Linked DNA regions of Syntrophobacter fumaroxidans MPOB. The protein of the gene in region 2 binds, or shares a complex with, the protein of the main gene of each other region. Links are inferred from orthologs where the notes say so. Each region holds a gene or a part of one and is shown on either strand. Other genes may lie near its edges.

Region 1 (10,102 bases), 200 kb from region 2 along the record:
AGGTCATCCGGCCCGCCGGAAGATCCCCTCAGGATCCGCTAATCTCGAATCTCGTGCACTTCACGCCCGCGCAGCTTTGCGACCAGTTCCACGTTGCGGAGCCGGCGCAGACCCTCGAGCGTGGCCTTGACGACGTTATGAGGGTTCCTCGATCCGATGCACTTGGTCAAAATATTGTGAATGCCCGCCGCTTCCATGATGGCACGGACCGCGCCCCCTGCAATCACCCCCGTGCCCGCCGAGGCCGGCTTGAGCACCACCGAAGCGGCTCCAAAACGCCCGAGCACCTCATGCGGGATGGTGGCGTTGACCAGCGGCACTTCGAACATGGTGCGCTTGGCGGATTCCATGCCCTTGCGAATGGCTTCCGGCACTTCATTGGCCTTGCCAAGGCTGAACCCGACCCGGCCGTTGCCGTCACCGACGACCACTATGGCACTGAACGAGAAACGACGGCCACCTTTGACCACCTTGGCCACTCTGCTGATGTGGACCACTTTGTCTATCAGTTGCAGTTGGCTTGATTCCAAAGCTATCAATTGTCTGTCTCCTTATGAGCGGCACAAAGTCCCTAAAAGTCCAAGCCCGCCTGCCGGGCGGCGTCCGCCAGGGCCTGCACGCGGCCGTGATAAATGTAGCCGTTGCGATCGAAGACAACCTTTGTGATGCCTTTTTCCAGGGCCTTGCGTGCAATCAGCTCTCCAACTCGTTTGGCGGCTCCGACCTTCCCCTTCAAAGCTTCCATTTCCTTGTAATCGGGGGACAGGGTGCACGCGGACACGAGCGTGGAGCCGCGCGTGTCGTCCACGATCTGGGCGTAGATATGCTTATCGCTTCGGAAAACGGTGAGTCTCGGACGTTCGGGAGCTCCCTGGAGCTTCTTCCGGATCCTTTTCTTGCGCTTCAGGCGGGCCGTTTCCCGTGGGTTCGTCTTGTCAGCCATCTGTCTTTTCTCCCCTGTGCTTACTTCTTGGAGCCGGTCTTGCCGACCTTGCGGTGAATGTGCTCGCCCGCATAACGAATGCCCTTGCCTTTGTAAGGTTCGGCGGGGCGAAGAGCGCGAATGCGGGCGGCCGTCTGGCCGAGCAGCTCTTTATCGATTCCTTCGAGCCGAATGGTGTTGCGATCGACGGCGCCCTTGATGCCTTCCGGCAGGACGAACTGGATCGGGTGTGAATACCCGAGGCTCAGGTTCAGCACATTGTTCTGAGCGTCGGCACGGTAACCGGTCCCCTGGATTTCGAGAGAGATCACGAAACCCTCGCTGACACCGTGCACCATGTTGTTCACCAGTGCTCTCACCAATCCGTGAAGCGAACGAGACTTATTGGACTCGTCCTTGCGCCTGATCAAGACGGCACCCTGTTCCAGGTGGACCTCGACGTCGCCGGGCATCCGGCGGGCCAGGGTACCCTTTGGACCCTTGATCGTCAACAAAGGTTCATCCAGGGAAACATCGACTCCCTTGGGTATGGTGATGGGCAGTTTTCCCACGCGTGACATGCCGCTACTCCTTATGGTCCTGACTTTCCGTAATATTCGAGCTGCCGGCAACGGATTGCCGAATCATCTACCAGATCGAGCAGAGCAATTCACCGCCAATACCCTCTTTGCGCGCCTGGCGATCGGTCATGATCCCCTTGGATGTGGAGACAATGCCGATGCCCATGCCGTTCATGACGCGAGGTATCTCATCGTGTCCCACATAGACGCGGCACCCGGGCCTGCTCACGCGCTTTATGCCGGTGATCGCTCCCTCCCGGTGCTCACCGTACTTGATCTGGACCCGGATAATGCCCTGCTTGTCGTCTTTGATGAGCTTGAAATTCTTGATGTATCCCTCTTCCTTCAAAATGCGGGAGAGACTGGCTTTCATCCGCGATGCGGGGATATCCACCTTGTCGAACCGCGCCTTCTGTCCGTTCTTGATGCGGTTCAAAAAATCGGCGATCGGATCGGATACGGCCATAACAACAGACTCCTTTTCTTTCCCTTGCTCACCAGCTGGATTTCACCACACCGGGAAGTTCTCCCTTGAGTGCCATGCTTCGAAAACAAATGCGGCAAATGCCGAATTTGCGCAGGTAAGCCCTGGGTCTACCGCAAATCGGGCACCGGTTATACGTGCGGACCCCGAACTTGGGGGTGCGTTTCGCCTTCGCAATGAGAGACTTCTTAGCCAATGGTGCGTCCTCCTCTACTGTTTGAACGGCATGCCCATCAACGCCAGAAGCGTTCGCGCTTCGTCGTCGTTCTTTGCCGTCGTCACGATGGTGATGTTCATGCCTTTGATCTTATCGATCTTGTCGTAGTCGATTTCCGGGAAAATGATATGTTCCTTGATGCCGAGGGTGTAGTTCCCGCGGCCATCGAGGGCTCGCGAAGAAACTCCCCGGAAGTCACGAACGCGGGGCAGGGCGACATTCACCAGCTTATCGAAAAACTCGTACATCCGGTCCCCTCTCAGGGTAACCATGCAGCCGATGGGCATTCCCTTGCGAAGCTTGAACGCGGCGATGCTCTGACGGGCTCTCGTGATCACGGGCTTCTGACCGCTGATCATGCCGAGCTCCTCGGCCGCGGAGTCCAGTATCTTGATGTTCTGAATCGCATCGCCCAAACCCATGTTCAGGATGATCTTGCTCAACCTGGGTATCTGCATCGGGCTCTTGTACTTGAACTGTTCGGAAAGCTTGGGAGCTATCTCGTTCCGGTATGTTTCCCGCAGTCTTGCCATGTATTGCCTCCACTCCGGCCCTTGGTGAATGGACGTCCCGCTAGTCGATGACCTCGTTGCACTTCTTGCAGAAGCGCACCTTCTTGTTGTCATCGAGCACCTTATAGCCCACTCGGGTCGGATCCGTGCACTTCGCACAGATCAACATCAGGTTGGAAATGTGAATGGGACTTTCCTTTTCGAGGATCCCCCCCTGTCGGTTCTGTTGACTCGGCTTCATGTGTCGCTTGATCATGTTGAGCTTTTCGACGATCGCCCGGTCTTTCTTGTAAATCACGCGCAATACCTTGCCGCTTTTTCCCTTATCCTTGCCGGTGACGACCATGACCGTGTCGTTTTTCTTGATGCGATAGCTTTTCTGACCTTTCATTGGACAAGTCCCTTATGTTCTAGAGCACTTCCGGAGCCAGTGAGATGATCTTCATGAACTGCTTGGCCCGCAGTTCCCGGGCGACAGGCCCAAAGATGCGAGTGCCGATGGGTTCCTTAGCCTGATTGATGAGCACGGCGGAATTGTCATCAAACTTGATGTAGGAGCCGTCGGGGCGGCGCACTTCCTTCTGGGTGCGAACGACCACCGCCTTCAGGACATCGCCCTTCTTGACCTTGGCGTTGGGAATGGCTTCCTTGACGGAAACCACGATGATATCGCCAACCGAGGCGTACCGCTTCCTGGTTCCTCCCAGAACCTTGATGCAGTAAAGGCGTTTGGCGCCGGAATTGTCCGCGGCGTTCAGCTGCGTTTCCGCTTGAATCATGGTCTTACTCCGTTACTGGGCTGCCTGATCCGGAACGGCACGGGCAGCTCTGTTAGATGACCGCCTTGTCGAGAACCTGCACGACCACCCATCGCTTGTCCTTGCTGATCGGCCGGCTCTCTTCGATAATCACGCGGTCGCCCACCCGGCATGCATTCTGCGCGTCGTGGGCCTTGAACTTGTTCTGGCGACGGATAAACTTGTGATACTGAGGATGATGGATAAGCCGTTCCACAACAACCACCACGGTCTTGTCCATTTTGTTGCTCAGTACCCTGCCGACGCGCGTCTTTCTTCCGGACTTCTGCTCTTCCATACGTCTCTTCCTTATGCCGCCGTCTTCTGCTCGCGCTCGTGAAGAATCGTCAAGATTCGGGCGATGTCTTTCCGATTCTTGTTGATTTGAGCGGTGTTCTCCAACTGTCCCGTCACATGCTGAAAGTTGAGATTGAACAGCGCCTGTCGGATTTCCGCGAGCTTCTGGAGCAGCTCGTCATTCGTCATGTCTCGCAGCGCATTGGTTTTCATAGCACATCCTGCCTCGATACGAAGCGCGTTGGAATCGGAAGCTTGTGTGCGGCGAGGTTCAGAGCCTCACGCGCGATCGTTTCCGGAACGCCCTTGATCTCATAGAGTACCCTGCCGGGCTTGATGACCGCATGCCACCCTTCCGGAGACCCCTTGCCCTTGCCCATACGGGTTTCAGCAGGCTTCTTGGTGAACGGCTTGTCCGGGAAAAACCGGATCCAAACTTTGCCGCCACGCTTCACGTGACGCGTGATGGCAATACGCGCCGCCTCGATCTGCCTCGAGGTGATGTAGCCGCATTCGAGGGCCTTCAAGCCGAAGTCGCCGAAACTGAGCGTGCTTCCGCGGAAGGCCGTGCCCCTCATGCGACCCTTCTGTTGCTTTCGAAATTTCACTCTCTTGGGCGCTAACATCAGAATTTCTCCTGTCCGTTACCGACCGCCGACGCTCTCGTGAAAAAGGGCGGGTTCCCGCCCGCGCAGTGCCGCGCATCCGGATTCCGGCCGGTTCGAATCCAAGTTCAGCCTCAGGGCAACACTTCACCCTTGAATATCCAGACCTTCACACCGATCGCGCCGTAAGTGGTGCGCGCGATGGCGGTGCCGTAGTCGATGTCGGCTCTGAGCGTATGGAGAGGCACGCGTCCCTCGCGGTACCATTCCCGCCTGGCCATTTCCGCGCCTCCCAGTCGCCCGGCGGACGCGACGCGCACGCCTTTGGCGCCGAATTTCAACGCGGCGCTAACGGCCCGTTTCATCGCGCGGCGGAATGCCACGCGCCGGACCAGCTGCAAGGAGATGTTCTCGCCCACCAGGGTGGCATCGAGTTCGGGGCGGCGCACTTCCTGGATGTCGATAAGGATTTCGCGTTTGAATTTCCGTTCCAGGTCGCGGCGCAGGGTTTCGATTTCCGCCCCCTTCTTGCCGATCACGATGCCCGGACGCGCCGTGAAGATACGAATTTTCACCTTGTTGGCGGCCCGTTCGATCTCGACCTTCGCAATGCCGGCATGATAGAGCCGCGCTTTGATATAGTCGCGGATCTTCCGGTCTTCGTGGACCAGCTTCGCATAATCCTTGGTGGCGAACCACCGTGAATCCCAGGACTTCAGAATGCCCAGACGGAACCCGGTTGGATGTACCTTCTGTCCCAAACTCCACCTCCGCAGATCGCTCTCGGTTCTCCACGCCTTCAAATCTGAAAAACCGATGAATAATAATGATTGCATCCCTGGTGAACAACCCGCTCCGTCAAGGAACGGGCCCGACCGATATCGCTATTTCTCAGCCAGTATGATCGTAATGTGACTCGACCCCTTCAGGATCTTGGTCGCACGCCCCATCGCACGCGGCCGCCAGCGCTTGAGCTGCGGGCCTTTGTCGACGAAAATGGACTTGACGAAAAGGGTCTCCACGTCCATCGACTTGGTATTCTCGGCGTTGGCCACCGCCGAGCGCAACGTCTTGTTGATGAACCGGCCGCTTTTCTTGGGCGTGAACTTGAGGATAGTCAAGGCATCGCTGACCTTCTTCCCGCGAACCAGGTCCGCGACCAGGCGAGCCTTATGCGGCGAGACACGCAAGAACTTGCTCACGGCTCTGACTTCCATTATTTCTTCCCTTTCACCTTGGACTTCTTGTCACCGGCATGACCGTAGAAAGTCCTGGTAGGAGCGAATTCCCCCAGCTTGTGACCTACCATGTTCTCCGTAATGAAAACGGGGATGAACTTCTTGCCGTTGTGCACCGCCACCGTTATCCCCACAAACTCGGGCACGATGGTGGACCGCCTGGACCAGGTCTTGATGACTTTCCGATCGCCGGTCTCCTTGGCCTTGTAAATCTTTTCAAACAAATGGCCATCAACGAATGGCCCCTTCTTAAGAGAGCGAGGCACCTTTTTCTCCTTCTATCGCTTGACCTCCGGTCCACAACCCGCCGTTTTCATTTTTACACCCCCGCCCGCATCATCGGACCCCCGGCAACGCAGCCATCGTGCGGGGCCGCCGAGGAGCCGAGCCGGGCGGCTACTTCCTTCGATGGACGATGAGCTTGTCGCTGCGCTTGGACTTGCGCGTCCTGTAGCCCTTGGTGGGCACACCCCAGGGCGTGCAGGGATGCCGCCCGCCGGAGCTTCTTCCTTCGCCGCCGCCCATGGGATGATCGACCGGGTTCATGGCAACGCCGCGAACGTGAGGCCGCTTGCCGAGCCACCGCTTCCGGCCCGCCTTTCCCAGGGACAGGTTCTCGTGATCGATGTTGCCGACCTGACCCACCGTCGCTTTGCAGGAAATCGGCACCATACGCATTTCACTCGACGGAAGCCGCAAAATTGCGTGCGTGCCCTCCTTGGCGATCAACTGTATGCTGGACCCCGCCGAACGGGCCAGTTGCCCCCCCTTGCCGGGCTTGAGCTCCACGTTGTGGATGATGGTGCCCAGGGGCATGTTGGCCAACCGGAGGCAGTTGCCCGGCTTGATGTCGGCTTCGGCGCCGGTAAGAACGGTGTCGCCGACGGACAGGCCGACGGGTGCGATGATGTATCGCTTCTCACCGTCGGCGTATTTCAGCAGGGCGATGTGCGACGAACGGTTGGGATCGTATTCGATGCTCGCGACCGTTGCCGGGATGTTTTCCTTGTTGCGCTTGAAGTCGATGATGCGATAGCGGCGCTTATGTCCGCCGCCCCTGTGCCATGACGTCACGCGGCCGGAAGCGTTGCGGCCTCCCGACCGGCGCAGAGGCTCCAGCAGGCTCTTTTCCGGCTCAACGTTGCTCAATTCCTCAAAGGTGGCATATGTCTGGAACCGGCGGCCGGCCGATGTCGGATTTACTTTTCGAATGCCCATTGATCATCCCCTCTAACAGCCTGTTGCAACAGCTCCCGAACCCCCCTGTTCGTCATTTCCGCCACGGCCGGACCGGCGTTCCCCGGTCTTTCCGACCGACGGTCCCGGACGGTGGGCCTTCGGGGCAGGTCGTCCAACACGCTCCTAAGCCTATACACCTTCAAAGAATTCAACGCGCTGACCGGGCTTGATCGTGACCATAGCCTTTTTCCGGTCGGCTCGTTTCGTAAAGTAACGGCCGACGCGCTTCTTCTTCCCCCGGACATTCATCGTCGCCACATCCAGCACATCCACCTTGAAAATCTGCTCCACCGCCTCCTTGATCTCGATCTTGTTCGCCCGGCGGTCCACTTCGAAAAAGAGCTTGTTGTGCTCATCCTTCTCGGTGGTGCTCTTTTCAGTGACTAGAGGACGCTTGAGAATCCGGTACGATTTCTCATTCATGATCCTAGTGTCTCCTCTATTTTCCCGATCGTTTCCCGGGTCAAAAGCACGCTGCGATGATTGAGCAGATCGTACACATTCAAGCCCTCCGTCCTCAGAACCTTGACGTTGGGGATGTTCCGGGCCGATTTCTGCAGCTTCTCATCGGGTTGAGCGATCACAACGAGCGTCTTGCTGAGCTCGAAACGATCGAGGATGGCCGCGAAATCCCTGGTCTTGATCTGCTCGAGCTGGAGCTGGTCCAGAACCGTCAGCTCCCGGTCGATCAGTTTCTGACTCAACGCCATCTTGACGGCCAGGCGCCGGACCTTCTTGGGGATGCGCATTTCATAGTCCCGAGGCTGTGGCCCGTGAATGGTTCCCCCGCCGCGCCAGATGGGTGAACGGCTCGTGCCCGCGCGAGCCCTGCCGGTGCCTTTCTGGCGCCACGGTTTCTTGCCGCCCCCGGCAACGTCACTGCGCCCCTTGGTCTTGACGGTCCCGGCGCGGCGCTTCGCGAGCTGGTAGAGAACCACCTCGTGCAGGACGTGTGGTCTCAGCGGGACGGCGAAGACGGCGTCGCTGAGCTCAAGTTGCCCCACCACATCACGATTGGTATTGAAAATATCCACTGTTGGCATGACGATCCTCAAATTCTCCCGGAACGAACGACCCTTGGCTCTACTTGGCCCTGTTTGTCTTGCGGATGAGCACGATCCCGTTTTGCGAACCCGGGACGGCACCTTTGACGATCAGCAGATTCTCCTCGGGGCGCACGTCGATGATGCGCAGGTTCATGACGGTGGTGCGCTTGTTTCCCTTTTGCCCCGGCATCTTCTTGCCCTTGATCACTCGGCCGGGGAAGGTGGCGTTGCCCGTCGAGCCGGGTTCCCTGATGTTCTTGGAACCGTGGCCGGAAGGTCCGCGCTGAAATCCCCATCGCTTGATCGTGCCGGCGTAGCCCTTTCCCTTGGTCGTTCCGATAACGTCGATGCGCTCGCCGATTTCGAAAACGTCAGCGGCAAGGTCCTCCCCGACCTCGTGATCGGAAGCGTTCTCCATGCGGATTTCCCGCAGCACTTCGAAATACCCCTTGCCGACCTTGTCGAGATGCCCTTTCATGGGCTTGTTGACGTTCTTGGGCTTACGGCTTCCGAAACCGATCTGAAGGGCGGAATAGCCGTCCCTCTCGGGCGTCTTCACCTGAGTGACGGTACATGGTCCCGCCTGGATCAGCGTGATCGGGACAGCCGTCCCGTCCTCGGCGAAAATCTGGGACATTTGCAGCTTGCGTCCGACAATTGCTTTGATCATGGCAGATTGCTCTCTTTCGGATAAACACACCGCTCGAAGCTCTAGAGCTTGATTTCCACATCCACCCCGGCGGACAGATCCAACTTCATCAATGAATCGACCGTTTGTTGAGTCGGTTCCAGTATATCGATCAGACGTTTGTGGACGCGAATCTCGAATTGCTCCCGCGATTTCTTGTCGACGTGCGGGGACCTCAAAACCGTGTACCTGTGTATCTTCGTGGGAAGAGGAATGGGTCCGGCCACTCGCGCGCCCGTCTTCTTGGCGGTCATCACGATTTCACTCGTCGACTGGTCGAGCAATTTATGATCGTAAGCTTTCAAACGGATGCGAATTCTTTGATTCGTCATCATGATTTCTCTGTCCCCGTAACATTAAGACCGGCGCACCCTCAGGAACGACCGGCCGATATCCTTGGCAGATCACTCGATGATCTCGGTGATGACGCCTGCGCCGACGGTGCGACCGCCTTCACGGATGGCGAAGCGCAGTTCCTTTTCCAGAGCCACGGGCGTGATCAGGTGGACCTCGGTGCTGATGTTGTCTCCGGGCATGACCATCTCCACCCCCTCGGGCAGCGTCATGATCCCCGTGACGTCGGTGGTGCGGAAATAAAACTGCGGCCGGTAACCCGGGAAAAACGGCGTGTGCCGCCCGCCTTCCTCTTTTTTCAACACGTAGACCTCGGCCTTGAACTTCGTGTGCGGCGTGATGCTCCCCGGCTTGGCCACCACCTGCCCGCGCTCCACCTCGTCGCGCTTGGTGCCCCGCAGCAGCACCCCCACGTTGTCGCCCGCCTGCCCCTGGTCCAGGGTCTTGCGGAACATCTCCACACCCGTGCACACCGTCTTGAACGTCGGCCGGAAACCCACGATCTCCACATCCTCGCTCACCCGGATGACCCCGCGCTCCACACGCCCCGTCACCACCGTGCCGCGCCCGCTGATCGAAAACACATCCTCGATGGGCATCAAAAAGGGCTTGTCGATATCGCGCACCGGGTCCGGCACATACGCGTCGATGGCTTCCATCAACTCGAATATGCACTTGGTGTCCGGATGCTCGGGATCGTCGGCCTCCAGCGCCCGCAACGCCGAACCCTTGATGATGGGCACGTCGTCGCCCGGAAAACCGTACTTGCTCAGAAGCTCCCGCAACTCCAGCTCCACGAGCTCGATCAGCTCCGGATCATCCACCATGTCCACCTTGTTCAGAAACACCACGATGTAGGGAACCCCCACCTGACGCGACAGAAGAATATGCTCGCGGGTCTGCGGCATCGGACCGTCGTCGGCCGCCACCACCAGGATGGCTCCGTCCATCTGAGCGGCTCCGGTGATCATGTTCTTGATGTAATCCGCGTGCCCCGGGCAGTCCACGTGAGCGTAATGCCGCTTGTCCGTCTCGTATTCCACGTGCGCCGTGGCGATGGTGATGCCGCGCTCGCGCTCCTCGGGTGCCTTGTCAATCTGATCGAACGGCACGAATTCGGCC
Region 2 (7,087 bases):
AGCACTCTCTGGCCCAGACGGTCGAAAGCGATCGCCAGGTTGACGACGACGCTGCTCTTCCCGACGCCGCCCTTCCCACTGCTCACCGATATTGCCCGGACGGAACGACGGTCTTTGGAGGAAGCCTGGGACGCCGCATTCTTCGATGCCGCTTTGAGCGCCCTGCGCATCCCGATCTTCACTGGTGGCTTCGCGTTGACCTTTTGCATCCCATCGTTCCAAACGGAGTGGAAAGCGACAAATCCCCCCGACCCTGCATCGGCCCTCCGGCGATCTCTTCCTTGAAAGCGATTGCCGACCCGAATCACCGGGCCCTGAGGCGAACAACACCCTCCGACTCGCGGACGACATCGGCGGCACAACCAACTTCCGGTCGTCCCGCAGACCGCTGCCGGTGTCTATACTTTCCTGGTTTTGCGCTCTGTTATGTGAATAAGTCAGGTGCCGAAAAACCGACGCCCTCGCCCTATGTTGCCTGTCCCCGCAGCGGGCATCCCGCCGCCTCCGCCGGGGTACTCTCGTTCCGCTCGTGCCGCATTTTTTTACAACCAGAACAATGAAAAATGTTTAGTGAGTTTGCCGAATAGATATTCACAAGGTGTGCCAATATGTGTGAAATATGGATCAAGTTTGCAGAAATAATGTCCAGAAATTCATTAAAAGTTGACAATAAACCTGTTTTTTCCCTTCGATGCACGTTCAGCCGGAAAACAGGGATGCCGTTCCGAGCGCACCGTGGTGACCGGTGTCCTTGTGTACGTAAAGGGTACAAGGATTCCTATGGATGCAATTACAGGCAATTGAGAAAATTCGGATACAGACATTCCAGTTTAATGTTTGAAAGACCCGATGCACGAGCAGGTTGCTGATGTGTCAACGCATTGACGCTGTCAGAATATTGACGTCTTCGAGGGGAGGGATGGTCGGGATTGCCGTCATTGAAATGACGCGGAAAGCATGCCAGTGGGACGAATTGCAAGATGCAGAGCCGATTTGGAATGATGAGAGCGATCGGCCGGACCGTCTTGTGAACGGTGCCTGCCCCGGACGGGCGTTGGGTGGGGGTTGAGCATGTCCGCAGGGATTCGAAGAGCGGTCACGTTGCGCTCAGGTATCCGTGAGGCAGCTTTCAGTGGGGGTTGAACTCCGGCGATGGGGATGTGTCAAACTTTCGACATCCCATGATCGAAGGCTGGCGGGAACGGTGGGCGTCCTTTTTTCCCGGCTGGTCGCCGGGGGTTGATGGTTTTGCCCGGATGGGGCGAGACTTCGGGAGGAGACGGTCGCTGTTGGTGAAGAGGACGCTTGCCCGTGCGCCCGCCCCCCGGTGTGTCGGCAACACCATTGGCGACAATGTCGACCCGTGACGATCGGACAGGGGATAAAAGCCGCGACGGTTGTCGTCTGCGTAAGCGGCCGTTCCGTGGCATGAAGCACGGTCCTTTGTGCGCCGACGGCGCGTGCGTGGCGATTTCGGATCCGGCATGCCCGTGCGGGCGGGTGGCGATTCAGGCGGAATCGCGCCGGTCGATGCGGCCGTTGGCTTCCAACAGGGGGAGGATATGGTCGAGGATCCCGTTGATGAAAGCCCCGGAATCCGGGCTGCCGAAAGTCTTGCCCAAGTCGATGGCTTCGTTGATGGAAACCTTGGGGGGGATATCGAAGCAGAAAAGCATCTCGAAGACCGCAATCCTCAGGATGTTCCGGTCCACCAGCGACATGCGGGCCAGCCTCCAGTGTTCGGACGCGGACGTGATCATTTCGTCGATCCTGGCGCGGTGCAGGCTGACCCCCCGGACGATTTCCTCGGCGAAGGGTCGCACCTCCGCGGGTACGCGGTGTTTTTCATCGTCGTCAAACAGTTGATAGTAAAGACCGAGTGCCTCTTCCGGAGGCAGCACGGCCATTTCCATCTGGTACAGCACCTGCAGTGCCATTTCTCGAGAACGCCTGCGTCGACCCATTCTTACACTTCACCCGTGTTCAGTCGGAATTCGGATGCGTGGCCATCCGTCCGCCCATGGGGCGCAACGGCCCATGAAGACGGGAGGCTACGCTGAAGGGACCCGGCCCGTTTCAAGACATCTGCTTGATCAGGTTCGCCATTTCGATGGCGGCGACCGCCGCGTCCCATCCCTTGTTGCCTGATTTCGAGCCCGCCCGTTCGATGGCCTGCTCGATGGTGTCCGTGGTCAAAACCCCGAAGGAAATGGGCACCCCTGCTTCGAGTCCGGCGTGCGCGATGCCTTTGGAGACCTCATTGGCGACGTAGTCGAAATGCGGGGTCGCGCCTCGGATAACCGCACCCAGGCAGATCACCGCGTCGTAGCGCCCGGTCGAAGCCGCCTTCTTCGCAACCAGGGGAATTTCGAACGCACCCGGCACCTTGAACACGTCGATGTTTTTTTCTTCGGCGCCGCTTCTCTTGAGCGCGTCGAGCGCGCCGCCGAGGAGCCGTTCGCCGATGAAATCATTAAAGCGACTCACCACGATTCCGAACCTCAACCCCTGAGCCAGCAATTTCCCTTCATAGATTTTCATCGGGTTCTTCCTTTTGCGTGACGCAACTCATGATGTGCCCCATTTTCGCGCACTTCGTGGTCAAGTACCTGATATTCTCTTCATTTGGCGGGATTTCCAGGGGGACGCGCCCCGTGACCGTGATCCCATATCCCTGCAATCCGACGATCTTCTTCGGGTTGTTGGTCATCAGGCGCATCTTCTTGATGCCCAGGTCCACGAGCATCTGGGCGCCTATGCCGTAATCGCGCAAGTCGGGCTCGAAGCCGAGCGCCACGTTCGCTTCCACCGTATCGTAGCCGTCTTCCTGGAGGGCATAGGCCTTGATCTTGTTCACGATGCCGATGCCTCGTCCTTCATGGTTGCGCATATAGAGGATGACACCCTTGCCTTCCCGTGCGATCTGGCCCATGGCAGACCGAAGCTGCCCGCCGCAGTCGCACCGAAGGGAACCGAACACGTCGCCCGTGAGGCACTCCGAATGGACTCTCACCAGGACTTCGTCCTGCGGGGTGAGATCGCCTTTGACCAGGGCGAGGTGACAATGCTCGTCGATCTCGTTCGTGTAGGCAATCACCGTGAATTCTCCGCCAAAAGAGGTCGGCAGGTTGGCGACCGCCGCCCGGTGAACGAAAATCTCATTGGCCATCCGGTACCGGATCACGTCCGCAACGGTCACGATCTTCACGTCATGCTCGCGAGCGAAGACCTCGAGGTCGGGCATGCGGGCCATGGTCCCATCGTCTTTCATGACCTCGCAGATGACGCCGGCCGGCCTCATCCCGGCCAGGCGCGCAAGATCCACCGAACCTTCCGTTTGGCCGGTCCGTACCAGCACGCCCCCCTTTTTCGCCCGAAGAGGAAAAACATGCCCGGGGCTGACGATGTCGTCAGGCCTGACGTCGTCGGCGATGGCCGTGAGAATGGTGTGGCAGCGGTCCGCGGCGCTGATTCCCGTCGTAACGCCCTTCCTGGCTTCGATGGATACGGTGAAGGCCGTCTGAAACTGCGACAGGTTGTGGCTGACCATCATCGGCAGGCGCAACCGGTCGACCATTTCAGGAACAAGGGAAAGGCAGATCAGGCCGCGTCCGTACTTGGCCATGAAATTGATCGCTTCAGGGGTCACCATTTCGGCAGCCATGCACAGATCCCCCTCGTTTTCGCGATCCTCGTCGTCCACCAGGATGACCATCTTGCCCTGACGAATGTCCTCCAAGGCTTCAGGGATGGTTGAACAAGGCATCTAGAGAGCTCCTTTTCGAGAAGAAATGCAGATGCTCAGCGCGATGTGGATGCATCCGGACAGTCTTTATAACATTCGCTTTTGTCATTCTCAAGTTCCTGAAAGCAGGATGCTTTCACAACCCTGAGAACGGCATGTTCGCGTTCTTTCGAGCGGACCGGCTCCATACCCAGCCCGGAGCCGCCCCTGTAGGGGCCGAATGGCGCCCGCCCGCGGGAGACAAGCCGGATGGAACCGCATTCGCATCACAAGAAACCGTGCCGGCGGAGAAAATCTTCGTCGATGCGGCTTGAGTCGGCAGGCGTGCCGAGCTTCTCGGACCAACCGCCGAGCATCCGTTCGACGTATTTCCCGATGAGGTCGGTCTCGATGTTCACTTCATCACCCTTTTGCATGTCGTCGATGGTGGTCTCGGCCGCCGTGTGAGGGACGATGTTCACGTCGAACCGCCCCCGGGAGCAACCGTTCACGGTGAGGCTTATGCCGTTCACGGCAATGGAGCCCTTGGCGATGACGTAGCGGGACAACGCTTCGGGGAGCTCGAAGAAAAGCCGCCAGGACCGTCCTTCGCGGACCCGATCCCGAAGAATGCCGATGCCGTCCACATGGCCGCTCACGATATGTCCGCCGAGCCGGTCTCCCATGCGGAGGGCGCGCTCGAGGTTCAATCGCCTGCCCGGCTGTTTGGACCCCAGCGTGGTGCGGCTCAGCGTCTCGGCGGAGACGTCGGCCGTGAAAGTTTCTCCCTGAAAAGCGACCACCGTCAGGCATGCCCCGTCGACGGCGATGCTCTCCCCCAGCGAAAGCCCGCCCATGGAATACCGCGGCTTGATGACCATCCCGGCATCAACCCCGTGACGGTCCAGACGCAGCAGGATTCCCGTTCCTTCGATGAGTCCCGTGAACATGTGCTCTCTTCCCGGTCCATTCAGTAAAGGTGTTCGGTCAGTCTTCCGGATAGCATGACATCCTCTCCGAAACGCCTGACACGCACGTCGAATACGGGCACGGCGTCCGCCATGCGTTCGCGGCCCCTGCCGCGGACCATGGGAGTTCCCGCCGGATCGCCCAGAACCTTGGGGGCGTAGAAAAAATGGAAATCATCCGCCAGGCCGTTGTCCAGAAAAGCGCCGAGCACCGTGGCGCCTCCCTCCACCAGCAGGCTGCAGAGTCCCTTCGACCCGAGCGCCCTGAGCAGTTCGGGGAGATGAATCCCTCCCTTGCCGGAAGACAGGCGCATCACCTCGGCGCCCGCATCCACGAGAGCCTTTTCCCTCGTGGGCGGAGCATCCCGTCCGCAGACCACCATGAGGGGGAATTCCGCGGCGGTGCGCACCAGGGCGCTTTCCAGAGGCAAACGCAAGCGGGAGTCGAGGACGATGCGCACGGGCTGCCGGCAGGCGGGTCTTCGCTTGATTCTTGCGGAAAGCAGGGGATCGTCCGCGAGGGCCGTCCCGATGCCGATCAGGACCCCGTCGGAAATGCAGCGCAGGTGGTGTGCGAACTTTCTGGACCGCTCGTTGCTGATCCATTTGGAATCGCCCGAGGAGGAGGCGATCGCTCCGTCGAGGGTGACCGCGGCCTTGAGGGTCACGTAGGGAAGGCCGGTGGTGACATGCTTGATGAAGGGCTGATTGAGCGCGCGGCATTCCTTTTCGAGAATGCCCGCGTGGACCCGCAGACCGTGAGACCTGAGAAAGGAAGCTCCGCCTCCCCGGACTCCCGGGTTGGGATCCTCCATGCCGATCACGACCGTGGCGACGCCGGAATCGAGAACCGCCCGCGTGCACGGCGGCGTCCTGCCTTGATGATTGCACGGCTCGAGCGTCACGTACAAGGTTGCGCCTCTTGCTTTGTCGCCCGCCTGCCGCAGTGCGTTCACTTCGGCATGGGGTCCTCCGACGAATTCATGGAAACCTTCCGCGACCGTGGTTTCTCCACGCACCACGACCGCCCCGACCATGGGGTTGGGACTCGTGCGGCCGGCGCCTTTTGCCGCCAGGCGCAACGCCCGTTTCATGAAGAAGCGGTCCTCGGAGGAATCGTTTCGGCTCATGTTGAAATGCTCGCCTCAATCCGGGAGCGCGCGGAACAACCCGCCTCCGAGCGTCGCTCCGAAGAAAGCCGGGATGCGGATGGCCACGAAAACGCCGGATTCGCCCCGGCCCGTATGAATCAACCGTCGCACCAAAACGAGTCGCGAGCTCCCATCCAGCATCCGGCGCATGGGGATCGGTAGTTGCGCCGCGCCCGGCCCTCAGCGTGACTCAACCCGCCTCCATGGTCGCGCGGGCGTCACGAAAACAGGGGAAACGCCGAACAGAACTCGGCAACTTCGGCCCGGAGGCGCGCCAGAGCCGGTTCGTCTCCCGCCGATTTCAGACCCCGGTGCATGAATCCGGCCACCGCTTTCATGTGATGGGGCAAAATTCCCCTCGTAGCCAGAGCCGGAGTCCCGATGCGGATACCGCTGGTGACCTGGGGTTTCTGCTGATCGAACGGGATGGAATTTTTGTTCACGGTTATTCCGGCCTTGTCCAACGTTTCTTCGGCGACCCTGCCGGTGACGCCCTGAGGCGTGAGGTCGACGAGCATCAAGTGATTGTCGGTGCCCCCGGAAACCAGCCGGTACCCCAGCGCCTTCAGCTCTTGCGCCAAGGCCGCGGCGTCGGCCACCACCCGCTGCTGGTATTCCTTGAAGGAGGGCTGGAGTGCTTCGCGGAAGGCAACGGCCTTGGCCGCAATAACGTGCATCAGCGGGCCGCCTTGGATACCGGGAAAGATCTGGCTGTCGAGAAGCCTGGTGTAATTCGAATGGGAAAGGATCAGTCCTCCCCGGGGTCCCCTGAGCGTCTTGTGCGTGGTGGAAGTCACGAAGTCGGCGTGCGGCACCGGGCTGGGATGAAGACCGGAGCAGACGAGGCCTGCGATGTGGGCCATGTCGACCATGAGGTACGCGGCGATTTCCTTGGCGATTTGCCCGAAGCGGGCAAAATCGATGATGCGCGGATAAGCGCTGGCTCCCGCAATGATCAGCTTGGGGCGGTGCTCGCGCGCCAGTCGCGCGACCTGGTCGAAGTCGATCTGTTCGGTGTCTTTCCGGACGCCGTACGACACGACGTTATAGAGTTTGCCCGAGAAGCTTACAGGGCTTCCGTGCGTGAGATGACCTCCCTGACGAAGGTCCATGCCGAGAACGGTATCGCCGGGCTGGAGGACGGCGAAGAATATGGCCATATTGGCCTGGGAACCGGAATGAGGCTGCACGTTCGCATATTCCGCGTCGAAGAGTTTCTTGGCTCTTTCCTGCGCCAGTCTTTC

What was found.
Region 1: the proteins of nusB (region 2) and rpsJ are in contact, whole or in part, in a solved structure (PDB 3D3B), measured with the Escherichia coli proteins. The link is inferred for Syntrophobacter fumaroxidans MPOB from one-to-one orthologs.

Annotation. Positions count from the first base shown.
Region 1 is NC_008554.1:1,915,884-1,925,985, reverse strand. What follows is about bases 7,305-10,102. They hold rpsJ (30S ribosomal protein S10), read right to left. Parts: upstream 8,959-10,102; coding sequence 8,650-8,958; downstream 7,305-8,649. Other genes in these bases: tuf (elongation factor Tu), read right to left, coding at 9,031-10,102; rplC (50S ribosomal protein L3), read right to left, coding at 7,976-8,608; rplD (50S ribosomal protein L4), read right to left, coding at 7,312-7,935; SFUM_RS08065 (50S ribosomal protein L23), read right to left, coding at 7,305-7,315. In the rest of the region: rpsE (30S ribosomal protein S5), read right to left, coding at 39-539; rplR (50S ribosomal protein L18), read right to left, coding at 572-943; rplF (50S ribosomal protein L6), read right to left, coding at 964-1,503; rpsH (30S ribosomal protein S8), read right to left, coding at 1,571-1,969; SFUM_RS22455 (type Z 30S ribosomal protein S14), read right to left, coding at 1,998-2,183; rplE (50S ribosomal protein L5), read right to left, coding at 2,198-2,737; rplX (50S ribosomal protein L24), read right to left, coding at 2,778-3,107; rplN (50S ribosomal protein L14), read right to left, coding at 3,127-3,495; rpsQ (30S ribosomal protein S17), read right to left, coding at 3,548-3,811; rpmC (50S ribosomal protein L29), read right to left, coding at 3,823-4,023; rplP (50S ribosomal protein L16), read right to left, coding at 4,020-4,436; rpsC (30S ribosomal protein S3), read right to left, coding at 4,550-5,176; rplV (50S ribosomal protein L22), read right to left, coding at 5,300-5,632; rpsS (30S ribosomal protein S19), read right to left, coding at 5,632-5,919; rplB (50S ribosomal protein L2), read right to left, coding at 6,050-6,871; more of SFUM_RS08065, read right to left, coding at 7,022-7,304. UniProt on the Escherichia coli protein: Involved in the binding of tRNA to the ribosomes. Part of the processive rRNA transcription and antitermination complex (rrnTAC). The complex forms an RNA-chaperone ring around the RNA exit tunnel of RNA polymerase (RNAP).
Region 2 is NC_008554.1:1,712,711-1,719,797, reverse strand. What follows is about bases 237-2,995. They hold nusB (transcription antitermination factor NusB), read right to left. Parts: upstream 1,965-2,995; coding sequence 1,509-1,964; downstream 237-1,508. Other genes in these bases: SFUM_RS07175 (bifunctional 3,4-dihydroxy-2-butanone-4-phosphate synthase/GTP cyclohydrolase II), read right to left, coding at 2,528-2,995; ribH (6,7-dimethyl-8-ribityllumazine synthase), read right to left, coding at 2,077-2,541. Outside these bases: SFUM_RS07190 (MinD/ParA family protein), read right to left, coding at 1-209; more of SFUM_RS07175, read right to left, coding at 2,996-3,766; SFUM_RS07170 (riboflavin synthase), read right to left, coding at 4,012-4,674; bifunctional diaminohydroxyphosphoribosylaminopyrimidine deaminase/5-amino-6-(5-phosphoribosylamino)uracil reductase RibD, read right to left, coding at 4,695-5,822; glyA (serine hydroxymethyltransferase), read right to left, coding at 6,062-7,087. UniProt on the Escherichia coli protein: Part of the processive rRNA transcription and antitermination complex (rrnTAC). The complex forms an RNA-chaperone ring around the RNA exit tunnel of RNA polymerase (RNAP).